Regions from separate parts of the Vibrio maritimus genome, predicted to be linked through region 1. Evidence: riboswitches for the same ligand, from Rfam matches in the RefSeq annotation. Region 1 holds a riboswitch; each other region holds the start of a gene.
The links. A riboswitch is a leader RNA that binds a small molecule or an ion and turns the genes downstream of it on or off. The one in region 1 is predicted to bind thiamine pyrophosphate.

Region 1 (4,230 bases):
TTGACCTCAATATTTTCATTGGATTGATAGTCTTTTGCATACTCGCGAACCTCTTGTGAGATTTTCATTGAGCAGAATTTAGGACCACACATAGAACAGAAGTGGGCAACTTTCCCAGATTCTTGAGGCAAGGTTTCGTCATGGAATTGGCGTGCTGTATCGGGGTCGAGAGCGAGGTTGAATTGATCTTCCCAGCGGAACTCAAATCTTGCCTTTGACAGTGCATTATCACGGATCTGAGCGCCCGGATGACCCTTTGCCAAATCAGCAGCGTGTGCGGCAAGTTTGTAAGTAATAAGACCTGTCTTCACATCTTCTTTATTGGGCAGGCCAAGATGCTCTTTGGGTGTCACATAACACAACATAGCGCAGCCATACCAACCAATCATTGCAGCACCGATACCTGAGGTAATGTGGTCATAGCCAGGTGCAATATCTGTAGTCAATGGACCTAGAGTATAGAAAGGCGCTTCGTGGCAATGTTTAAGCTGCTCTTCCATGTTCTCTTTAATCATATGCATTGGCACATGGCCTGGGCCTTCAATGATTACCTGAACATCATGTTCCCACGCTATCTTAGTCAGTTTACCAAGCGTTCTAAGCTCAGCAAACTGAGCTTCATCGTTAGCATCGGCTATCGAACCGGGGCGCAGCCCATCGCCTAGAGATAACGCAACGTCATAGCGTGCACAAATCTCACAGATCTCTTTGAAGTTAGTGTAGAGGAAGCTCTCTTCATGATGCGCAAGACACCACTTAGCGATAATAGAACCACCTCGGCTTACAATGCCTGTCACACGCTTTGCGGTTAATGGGATATGATGTAGGAGCAAACCCGCGTGGATCGTAAAGTAATCAACCCCCTGCTCCGCTTGCTCTATCAGTGTATCTCGCATCACTTCCCATGTAAGATTCTCAGCTACACCATTTACCTTTTCTAATGCTTGATACATAGGAACGGTACCGATCGGTACTGGACTATTTCTAAGGATCCATTCTCGAGTCTCGTGAATATTTCGTCCGGTAGACAAATCCATCACGGTATCGGCACCCCAGCGCGTACCCCACACCAATTTTTCTACTTCTTCTTCAATCGATGACGTGACCGATGAATTACCGATATTGGCGTTAACCTTCACTAAAAAGTTTCGACCAATGATCATTGGCTCAGACTCTGGGTGATTGATGTTTGACGGTATAATGGCACGCCCTTCAGCAACCTCTTTACGCACAAACTCAGGAGTGATTTCTTTTGGTAGGTTAGCGCCGAAGTGTTGTCCAGGGTGCTGCTGAGTGAGCATTTCGTCTTTAAGCTTTTGACGTCCCATATTCTCGCGGATGGCGATGTACTCCATCTCAGGAGTAATAATGCCTTTGCGAGCGTAGTGAAGTTGAGTAACGCATGCTCCATCGGCACCACGTCTAATGCGAGGTAATTGACCGTAACGAAGCTCATCCAAGGTTTCATCAGCTAAACGCTCCTTGGCGAACTCAGAAGTCACACCGTCTAGTACTTCCGTATCTAGGCGTTCTTCTATCCATTGCTCCCTGAGCTTTGGGAGGCCATTGTAGAGGTCGATGTCATGTTGAGGGTCTGTGTATAAGCCAGAGGTGTCATACACGTGTATAGGCTCGTTAGGCTCGTATACAGGGTTATCTTGATTGCCACCAATTAGACTATCGGAAAGAGAGATCTTACGCATCGGTACCTGCAGATCGCTGCGGCTACCTTGAATATAGGTTTTCTCTGAGTTTGGATAAGGCGTCACCGATAACGTATCGATGAAGTTCTTTGCGTCTAGTCTATTTTGCTTACGTGTCGACATAGCATTTCCTTATATATCATATAGTTATAAAAGATAAATGCTTGACGGATGTGTGAATACAAGAGGTATCAACTGCAATAGCGCGAGCTATTTGATAATAAAAGAGGTGAAGTTACTTTTATTCTCTTGTTCCCTTCGCTGGTATTAACCAGATCAGGTTCAACGGATCCCGAATTAACGGTCTCAGCCCAGAGGGCACTCCGACAAGTATTGGCAACGATTATAGAAGAAAAGATTCCGAACATTCAATAACCGTTGAGTGGTTTTTGACTAACTTTTGGTTAAAATTTGAAAACCTATCCAACAGGCTGAGATACTTAACACAACGTTAAGGAGCACGTTTAGTCCCATCTTCAAAAATGCGCCTTGCTGCATTAGTAATACATTGTCCATCGAAAAGGTAGAGAATGTCGTCAATGCGCCTAAAAAGCCAAGACCAATGATCTGACGCCATGGCTCTGGAGCAAACACCTCTGCCTCAAAAGCCGCTATCAACAGCCCCATGATAAACGAACCGACAACATTCACGGTTAACGTACCATAAGGGAAACCACGCCCTAGGATCATCACACAAAGCTCAGAAATCAAATAGCGACTGCAAGCGCCAAATGCCCCACCGATTGCTATAAAGCCTAAAATTGAAAGCTGTCCCATAACCACTCTTTTTAAAAAACTTACTGATGGGAGTAATAATATACGAACACTCTATAAATTCGAGTGAAGATCTAGGAAACTAAGGATAAATTTTGATGATGTAGTGGGCTGAACCCTACCAAAAATTCAAAAGTTACAGGAGTAACGTTTGCACTGAGTGTGGTTTGATTGCTACAGATGAATACAGTACGAGATAATTAAAGAATTACAAATGCAAAAAAACCTCGTCGTTAAACGAGGCTTCTTGATAAATGGCGGGGACGCCCAGTCTAGGGTTGCATACAACCGGGACTCGACTTCCTTGAAAGGGAAGCTACCAAACTATAGATGATAAAAAACCCGACGCTTTCGCATCGGGTTTTCTAATAAGTGGCGGAGTGGACGGGACTCGAACCCGCGACCCCCGGCGTGACAGGCCGGTATTCTAACCAACTGAACTACCACTCCGCAGTGGCATACTCGCTAATGCAAGTGTCCAAAATTTAAAGCCTGGCGATGTCCTACTCTCACATGGGGAAGCCCCACACTACCATCGGCGCTATTGCGTTTCACTTCTGAGTTCGGCATGGAGTCAGGTGGGTCCACAACGCTATGGTCGCCAAGCAAATTCTGCTTTGGTTTTCAGCTTTTCAAAAAAGCTAAAAGCCAAAATATCTGGAAAGCTGTTAATGTGTTCTCATACACATTCAATGTTCTTACTTTGAGTCCATCAAAACCCTTTGGGTGTTGTATGGTTAAGCCTCACGGGCAATTAGTACAGGTTAGCTCAACGCCTCACAACGCTTACACACCCTGCCTATCAACGTTCTAGTCTCGAACAACCCTTTAGGACACTTAAAGTGCCAGGGAAGACTCATCTCAGGGCTCGCTTCCCGCTTAGATGCTTTCAGCGGTTATCGATTCCGAACTTAGCTACCGGGCAATGCGATTGGCATCACAACCCGAACACCAGAGGTTCGTCCACTCCGGTCCTCTCGTACTAGGAGCAGCCCCCTTCAATCTTCCAACGCCCACGGCAGATAGGGACCGAACTGTCTCACGACGTTCTAAACCCAGCTCGCGTACCACTTTAAATGGCGAACAGCCATACCCTTGGGACCGACTTCAGCCCCAGGATGTGATGAGCCGACATCGAGGTGCCAAACACCGCCGTCGATATGAACTCTTGGGCGGTATCAGCCTGTTATCCCCGGAGTACCTTTTATCCGTTGAGCGATGGCCCTTCCATTCAGAACCACCGGATCACTATGACCTGCTTTCGCACCTGCTCGAATTGTCATTCTCGCAGTCAAGCGGGCTTATGCCATTGCACTAACCTCACGATGTCCAACCGTGATTAGCCCACCTTCGTGCTCCTCCGTTACTCTTTGGGAGGAGACCGCCCCAGTCAAACTACCCACCAGGCACTGTCCGCAACCCCGATAAGGGGTCGACGTTAGAACATCAACACTACAAGGGTGGTATTTCAAGGACGGCTCCACTAATACTGGCGTACTAGTTTCAAAGCCTCCCACCTATCCTACACATGTAGGGTCAATGTTCAGTGCCAAGCTGTAGTAAAGGTTCACGGGGTCTTTCCGTCTAGCCGCGGGTACACTGCATCTTCACAGCGATTTCAATTTCACTGAGTCTCGGGTGGAGACAGCGTGGCCATCATTACGCCATTCGTGCAGGTCGGAACTTACCCGACAAGGAATTTCGCTACCTTAGGACCGTTATAGTTACGGCCGCCGTTTACCGGGGCTTCGAT
Region 2 (4,230 bases), 750 kb from region 1:
CAATCTGTAATGAAGTAGAGAGAGACAGATACAGCCGCCAAAATAAACAGGGCTGCAAACATCTCATCGATGAGCATTCGAGCATTGGTTTGCAGCATGAGGTAGCCAAGCCCTTCACTTGACCCCACCCATTCGCCGGCAACGGCGCCAATCGGTGCGACCACCACAGCAACACGAATGCCCGATGCTAGTACAGGCAAGGATGCAGGCAAGCGGATATGCCAAAGCTGACGCCAGCGATTTGCGCCCATTGTTTGTGAGAGATCTAAATAGCCCGTCGGCGTATTTCGCAATCCGTCATAACAGCAGGTGGTTACCGGAAAAAAGATAATCAGTGCAGCCATGACAACTTTGGAGGCAATGCCATACCCTAACCAAAGCATCAGAATGGGTGCCAGCGCGAATACAGGGATCGCTTGGCTAGTAATAAGAATCGGCAGTAGCCAGCGTTTTACTGGCTGAAACAGCAGCATCTGTAGAGCAAAGAAAAGCCCCATAGACAGTCCAAGTAACAGACCCAGTAATATCTCTTGGCTAGTCACCCAGGTATGCTTGAGCAACACATCATGGCGTTCGAAAAGCTTTATAAATACCGCCTCTGGCGCAGGGAGGATAAAGCTTGGCATATCAAAAATAACCACAATGCTCTTCCAGATAGCCAAGATAATCAGCAAGCTAATGATCACGCGCATCATGGCGCTTAAACCTTGCTTTGACGCTTGTTTTTGGCTTCGATTCGCAACCTCAGCGAGTGGCGTCATGGGAGCCTCCTTGACGTTCAGCGACATCGAGTTTTTCTGTGTGACTCCCAGCTAAGTGCTCGAGTATGGATTGTTGAATAGCCGCGAACTCGCCGTCTATATCACGAGGTATTCCTTGCTTTGGTGGAGTAATGCTGTGCAGTCGCGCGGGCTTACCATTCATGACTAGGATCTGCTCACCCAAACGAAGCGCCTCTTGCGGATCATGGGTAATCAGCAGCACAGTTTTGTCTTTGAGCAGGTTAGCTGCGAGCGCTTGTAGCTTGTAGCGCGTGACGGCATCGAGCGCTGAAAAAGGCTCATCCATCAACACGACGGACTTATCTTGCATTAAGGTGCGAGCTAATGCGACACGTTGCCTTTGACCACCAGATAGATCATTGGGGTTTGAAGCGGCTTTATCCGCTAGCCCCACTTTCTCCAGCAGTGACAGTGCTTTTTGAAGAGTCCGCGCGTCCACTTTCTTGCCATTTAAGCGAGAGGCTAGGCACACATTATCGAGCACGGATAGCCATGGCATCAGCAGATCTTGCTGCGCCATGTAGGCCACCTGGCCGGCTAGCACATCAAGTGGTGGGGAAAACTCCGTTGCTGAAAATTCGACCTTATCAGTGAGCAACCCGGCTATGTAGCGTAGCAACGTCGATTTTCCACAGCCACTTGGACCAAGAATAGCCGTCCATGTAGCCGGTTCAAATGTCACTTCTAACCCTGAGAATATTGCGCTGCTATCGCCCAAATACCTTAGGGTCGCTCCTTGAATACGAATTGGCGTCATTGGCCTTAGGCGCCTTTATTAAGGGCGTAGAAGTGGTGGACGGGGCCGTGACCTTTACCGATCTTAAGTTCATCAGCATGCGCTATCGCTTGGGTAATATAATCTTTACCCAGTTTTACTGCGTCACTCAGTTCGTTGCCCTTTGCTAGGAAGGACGCTATCGCTGAGCTTAAGGTACAGCCCGTTCCATGGGTATTATTTGTCGCGATCCGAGTGGTATTAAAGAACTGAACATCGCTATTAGTAATCAACAGATCATTACTGTTTTGCTCAGACTCTAAGTGCCCACCTTTTAGCAAAATAGCAGGGGTGTCCAAAGCACGTAGTGCGTCGATCAGAGCTTCCATATCCTGTTGAGATTGTGGGACATCACAACCTAATAGTGCTGCGCCCTCTGGCAGGTTAGGAGTAATCACGGTCGCTAATGGTAGCAGTTGTGTTTTGAGTGCATCAATGGCGCTACTTTCAAGAAGAAGGTCTCCGCTGGTGGCAACCATGACCGGATCAAGAACGATGTATTGTGGTTGGTATTCTCGAAGTTTTTCGGCGACAGCGCCAATGATATTGGCATCTGCCAGCATGCCGATTTTGACAGCGACAACGTTCAAGTCGCTAAAAACTGCATCAAGCTGTGCTTTGACGAAGTCTGGGTCAATGCCAAGTATGCCTGTTACGCCTTGAGTGTTTTGAGCGGTAAGCGCTGTAATGACTGAGCAGGCGTAAGAACCTGTGGCTGAAATCGCTTTAATATCCGCTTGAATACCAGCACCACCGCCAGAATCTGAGCCGGCAATGGTTAATACGATTGGGGTGTGTTGCGATGCTGTGACCATAAATGCTCCTTTTCTGCGAAGGAACAGCCATAGCCCTGCCAAAGACACCTTGGGTAGTGAGTCTTTTTGCATTGTCTATCAGTTCCCTACGCCAGTGCTAACTGAATCAGGTTCAACGGGTCTCACCACTATGGTGATCTCAGCATAAATGCCCCCCGACTAATGTGAGGCTCATTGTCATACAAGCGTGGTGACTTTTCCAGTAATAACGGATCAGCTTCGGCTATTTATGTGGTTTATGTATTGTTATTCACCTCTCTTATGTGTGGGTAGGGTGGCTATCTGCTTGGTGGATGGGTTTGGCATTTATGACTTTTGTGATCTTTTAAATGAGTGAAAAATTCTGGGCACAGGGTTGAAGAGTTAATGAAAATGCCTGAGACAAAGGATCTAATTTTGAGTGGTGACTCGAAGTGAGTTTTATTTTTGCACAAAAAATAAACACATCTGCCTATTAATAAATACCGATGTTCACAACTTTTTAATACATTTTAAGTTATTGAACTTTTGATCCGTTTTAGCTTGTAAACAGTTGTGAGCAGGAAATTTTTCGTCTTTCAAGGAAAGAGAATGGCAATGAAAAAACTATTATTAGGCTTATCAGGGGTCGCATTGGCAGTGAGTCAAAGCGTCATGGCTGCTCCTGCTGCGCCGTCTATCGATGTCTACGGCTCAAACAATCTACAATTTTCAAAGATTCAGCTCGCAATGGAAACTACCTCTGGTTACAACCAGATGGTGCAGTATAAAGATGCCGCTGATATCGGTATTCAATTTAACCAATGGAGTGGCACAACCGGTGACACCTACAACATCTATTTTGATGGAGTTAAGGTTGCAACCGGTCCTATCTCGGGCAGTCAAACCTTAGCAAACTTTACGTATGCGAAAGGAGGTCGCTACCAGGTTGAGGTGGAAGCGTGTGATGCTACTGGGTGTAGCCGTAGCGCGCCAGCTGAACTGGTTGTTGCCGATACTGATGGTGCACACCTTGCGCCGCTCACCATGAACGTTGACCCTAACAATAAGACCTTCAATACAGATCCAAATACCGTCGTCGGGACATACTTTGTCGAGTGGGGTATCTACGGTCGCGACTTTACCGTGGACAATATTCCCGTCGATAACCTAACCCATATTATCTATGGTTTTATTCCTATTTGTGGTCCAAACGAGTCAGTTAAATCCGTTGGTGGTAACAGCTTTAATGCGCTTCAAACAGCGTGTCAGGGAATGCCCGACTATGAAGTGGTCATCCACGATCCGTGGGCGGCCTATCAAAAGAGTTTCCCACAAGCGGGGCATGAGTACAGTTCACCGATCAAAGGTAACTACGCAATGCTCATGGCACTCAAACAGCGCAATCCCGATCTAAAAATCCTTCCTTCAATCGGTGGCTGGACCCTTTCAGATCCCTTCTACAGCTTTACTGATAAAGCAAATCGAGACGTATTTGTTGCGTCCGTTAAGCGCTTCCTACAGACGTGGAAGTTCTACGATGGTGTGGATATTGATTGGGAATACCCAGGTGGGCAAGGAGCCGCTCCCGACCTTGGTGATCCTTTGAAAGACGGTGATGCTTATGCAGCATTAATGCAAGAACTTCGAATCATGCTAGATGAGCTAACCGTCGAGACTGGCCGTACCTATGAACTGACATCTGCGGTTGGTGTCGGTTATGACAAGATTGAAGATGTGAACTATGCCGATGCTGTGCCTCATATGGATTACATCTTCGCGATGACCTACGACTTCTATGGTGGCTGGAACAATGTACCCGGTCATCAAGCTGCGCTTTATTGCGGCAACTTCATGAGCGCTGGTCAATGTGATGGAACCGGTGTGGACGCCGAGGGTG
Region 3 (4,230 bases), 420 kb from region 1:
TTGCCAACTGTTCATACCAAGATGAAGCGCCAGTTTACGCTGCTCTTCCGGCACGCCTTCGATGGTCACTAACAACAGACGTGTAGCAAAGGGAAGATTAAAGAAAACGTGCGCTAGGAGAATTCCGTTTAGCCCATAGATGGAAAAAAGCGCCGAGCCATCATTCAACCACCTTGAAATGATGCCTTGATTACCATAGATGGCAACAATACCAAACACACCGACCAGAACCGGCATCACCAAAGTGGTAGCAAACAACTTGAGCAGCCACTCTCGTCCCCAAAAATGACGACGGGAGAAAGCGTGAGCGACAGGCACGGCTAGCCCTACGCTCAATAGCGTAGATAGGCTTGCTTGCCAAAAACTAAACTTGGCAACGTGCTGATAATACGGGTCAGTAAAGAGAAGACCGATATCGCTGATCGAAGAGTATGACAGCAGTGTCCACAGGGACGCTGACACATACACTGCGATAAACAAGGCGACCACTAAGCCAGCTTTAGGGGTTTGAATCACAGTTACCTCAATGGAAAGTGGATGCCTGAAGAAAGTCACTCTAGGGATGGGAAAGTGACATCATCGGTTAGCGAAAACCGCTCGCCCCCTATCTATATAAACGAAGGGCGAACGTATTTCTGGGCGTTACTTGATCAGCGCAGCTTGCCACTCACGAATCCAAGCTTTGCGATTGCTTGCGACTTCATCTGGTGAGAACGACAGAGCTTTCGCTGGAACAGTTAGGTTTTCAAACCCTTCTGGCAGCTTACTATCTACAACAGGGTACATCCAGTTTCCGGTTGGGATGTTGGATTGGAAGCCGTCCGATACAATGAACTGCATAAACTCGTCGGCGAGTTTCTGATTTTTACTGCCCGCTACTTTCGCTGCAACTTCAACCTGAGTGTAGTGACCCTCAGCAAAGTCAGCCGCGACAAAGCGATTATCTTGCTCAGCAATAATGTGATAAGCCGGCGATGTGGTGTACGACAATACAAGATCCGATTCACCCTCTAGGAACATCGAATAAGCTTCTGACCACCCCTTAGTCACGGTCACGGTTTTCTTCGCTAGCTGCTGCCATGCCGCACTAGAATCGTCACCGTAGACCGACTTCATCCAAAGCAATAAACCTTGTCCTGGTGTGGAGGTGCGAGGGTCTTGGAAGATAACCTTTAGGTCATCACGCTGCTCGACCAGCTCCTTAAGGCTCTTAGGTGGGTTAGTCACTTTCTCTTTGTTGTACACAAACGCGAAATAACCGTAGTCAAATGGGACAAAAATATCATTGCTCCAACCGTTTGGTAGCGACACGGAAGACAAGTCTGCGTTGTGCTTGCCGAGCAGGCCTGATTTCTTCGCTTCACTCATCAAGTTGTTGTCCAAACCCAGCACCACATCGGCTTGTGTGCTGCTGCCTTCTAGGCGCAGTCGATTAAGGATCGAGACACCATCGTCAAGAGCAACAAAGTTTAGATCACAGCCACATTGTGCTTCGAATGCTTTCTCAATCGCAGGACCAGGTCCCCAGTCAGAAGCAAACGAATCATAGGTGTAGACCGTCAGCGTATCGGCTGCGGCAAGATGAGAGGTCGCAAGAAGTGCGGTCGCTAGAGCGACTTTGGTGATTGAGTGGTTTTTCACTGGTTCTGTCCTTAGTTATTGTTGTCAGATCCAGAAAAAATGTCGTAACGTTCTATAGCAGCAAAGAGCTATTGAACGCGATGCGATGGACAGAAATAACAGTCACCAGACATCATGATTCAAACCAAGTGAACATGCTCAGTGAGTATTGCAGCCTCATCCCTACGCCAGCATTATCTGGATCAGGGCTGTTCTCGAAAGTACGCGGGTATCAGGCTTCGCCTTCTCTCAGCACCACTGCTAGTGCACCCCGTGAGTTACAACCTTTTGCAGGCGAATTGTAACCTTTTCGTCACAGATTCGCCAAATCTATCCTTAATTTCAGTTAACCCACGCTCAATTATCGTTGGTCATATCCCCAGCGAGGCACAAGGTTTTGCTCAAGCCCCATATGGTCCAACACGCGAGCAACAATAAAGTCCACCAAGTCATCAATAGACTGAGGCTGATGATAAAAGCCAGGTGCCGCTGGCATAATTGTCACGCCCATCTGTGACAGCTTGTGCATGTTCTCCAGATGAATGGTCGAAAATGGCGTTTCACGCACCACCAAAAGAAGCTGACCTTTCTCTTTGATCACCACATCCGCAGCGCGCTCGATCAGATTATCCGACATACCATGCGCAATTGCCGCCACACTGCCCGCAGAGCAAGGACAAACGATCATTTGTTTAGGCGCCGCTGAACCTGATGCAACAGGAGAGAACCAATCCTCTTTACCACAAACAACCAGCTTCTCTGGATCGCACTTAAGGCGCTCGACTAGGGCTTTGTGTGCCGCATCTGGACCACTTGGCAGCTTGATATCGTGCTCGGTCGCCAACACCACGCGAGCTGCGGAAGAAATAAGAAGATAGACGGTGTAATCTTGAGCAAGCAAGCATTCAAGCAAGCGCATGCCGTAAGGCGCGCCTGACGCGCCAGTGAATGCTAGAGTAATGGCTTTGTCTGCCGGTTTCATTAGGCAAGTGCCTCCAGTAATTTCTGATGAATGCCACCAAAACCGCCGTTACTCATGACAAGGATTTGATCACCCGCTTGAGCCTGATCCGCGATCATTGCGACCAGTGAATCGATATCATCACTGACGCGCGCTGGTTGGATACAAGCATCAGCAATGTCTTGCACGGACCACTCAATGCTATCTGGCTGGAACAAGAAGACTTGGTCGGCTTTGGTTAAAGATTGCGCCAGCGTCTCTTTGTGTACACCACGCTTCATCGTTGCGCTGCGCGGCTCTAATACCGCAAAGATTCGCTTATCGCCGACCTTGTTACGAAGCCCATCCAATGTGAGTTCAATGGCTGTTGGATGATGGGCAAAGTCATCATAGACCGTCACTTGATTGACTTCGCCTTTTAGCTCTAAACGTCGCTTGGTATTGATGAACTTACCCAGCGCTTCGCAAGCGAGATCCGGTGTTACCCCCACATGTCTCGCACCTGCGATGGCCATCAGCGCATTATCCACATTGTGATCGCCAACCAAATCCCAGTTGACCTCCCCCACTTTTTCGCCGTGCAAGTAGACCTCAAAGTGTGAGCCGTCGATATTTAGCTTATTCGCATGCCAGTCAGCGTCAGGACCAGTGTGCTCGACCTCACTCCAGCAGCCACGCCCCAATACATCCACCAAGGCTTTATCGGCTTTCGGCGCCATAATGCGACCGTTACCTGGCACGGTTCTCACTAAGTGGTGGAACTGGCGCTTGATCGCCTCAAGATCATCGAAGATGTCCGCATGATCAAACTCTAGATTATTCATGATCAAGGTGCGTGGATGGTAGTGTACAAACTTAGAACGTTTGTCGAAAAAAGCACTGTCGTACTCATCCGCTTCGACGACAAAGAACATTGATTCACCTAGCCTTGCCGACTGACCAAAGTTCCCTAACACCCCGCCAACTAAGAAACCTGGTTGATAACCGCAGTCTTCTAATATCCAGCTCAGCATACTGGACGTCGTGGTTTTGCCATGAGTCCCTGATACCGCCAACACCCAGCGGTCATGCAGTAAGAATTCTTGTAGCCACTGAGGGCCTGAGGTGTATCGAAGATTGTGATTAAGTACATACTCGACACAAGGATTACCGCGACTCATTGCATTGCCGATAACAACAAGGTCTGGTGCCGGGTTAAGCTGCGATGGGTCGAAGCCCTCGATGATCTCGATACCCTCAGATTCCAATAACGTGCTCATTGGGGGGTAAACGTTGGCATCACTGCCCGTCACTCGATGTCCTAACTGCTGCGCCAAAACGGCAGCGCCACCCATAAAGGTGCCGCAGATACCAAGGATATGAATATGCATAACTTGCTCTCTTAATCTTTGTTGCGTGTTAGTTTACGCCATTGTCGCTATATATACCCAAAGCGCGTGTTAAAAGCGAGAAAGTTAGTGGTTAGACAAATAAATGTGACATTCATCATACAAATTAACACTCTGTAGTCTTACTTCATTACCATTAAAAAGTTCTGCCCCCTACAATAACCATGTGTGTAGATGAATACCCCCAAACTCGCGCAATCGTTTGACTGCGCGTCACTCCACGCACATACCCCCAAGAAAATAAGCAAAAAAGTTAAGGAT

Region 2: it holds a riboswitch for thiamine pyrophosphate, as region 1 does, so the genes downstream of both, thiD (bifunctional hydroxymethylpyrimidine kinase/phosphomethylpyrimidine kinase) here and thiC (phosphomethylpyrimidine synthase ThiC) in region 1, are expected to answer to the same signal.
Region 3: it holds a riboswitch for thiamine pyrophosphate, as region 1 does, so the genes downstream of both, thiB (thiamine ABC transporter substrate binding subunit) here and thiC (phosphomethylpyrimidine synthase ThiC) in region 1, are expected to answer to the same signal.

The regions. Positions count from the first base shown of each region.
Region 1 is NZ_CP090438.1:29,032-33,261, reverse strand. It holds gene thiC (phosphomethylpyrimidine synthase ThiC) at 1-1,826, opposite strand, end outside; TPP riboswitch at 1,940-2,039, opposite strand; gene crcB (fluoride efflux transporter CrcB) at 2,097-2,480, opposite strand; tRNA gene LY387_RS00135 (tRNA-Asp) at 2,851-2,927, opposite strand; rRNA gene rrf (5S ribosomal RNA) at 2,968-3,083, opposite strand; rRNA gene LY387_RS00125 (23S ribosomal RNA) at 3,211-4,230, opposite strand, start outside.
Region 2 is NZ_CP090438.1:2,854,165-2,858,394, reverse strand. It holds gene LY387_RS13060 (ABC transporter permease) at 1-761, opposite strand, end outside; gene LY387_RS13055 (ABC transporter ATP-binding protein) at 745-1,539, opposite strand; gene thiD (bifunctional hydroxymethylpyrimidine kinase/phosphomethylpyrimidine kinase) at 1,545-2,372, opposite strand; TPP riboswitch at 2,439-2,540, opposite strand; gene LY387_RS13045 (glycosyl hydrolase family 18 protein) at 2,949-4,230, shown strand, end outside.
Region 3 is NZ_CP090438.1:3,191,037-3,195,266, forward strand. It holds gene thiP (thiamine/thiamine pyrophosphate ABC transporter permease) at 1-516, opposite strand, end outside; gene thiB (thiamine ABC transporter substrate binding subunit) at 643-1,641, opposite strand; TPP riboswitch at 1,784-1,904, opposite strand; gene LY387_RS14550 (flavin prenyltransferase UbiX) at 1,982-2,602, opposite strand; gene mpl (UDP-N-acetylmuramate:L-alanyl-gamma-D-glutamyl-meso-diaminopimelate ligase) at 2,602-3,951, opposite strand.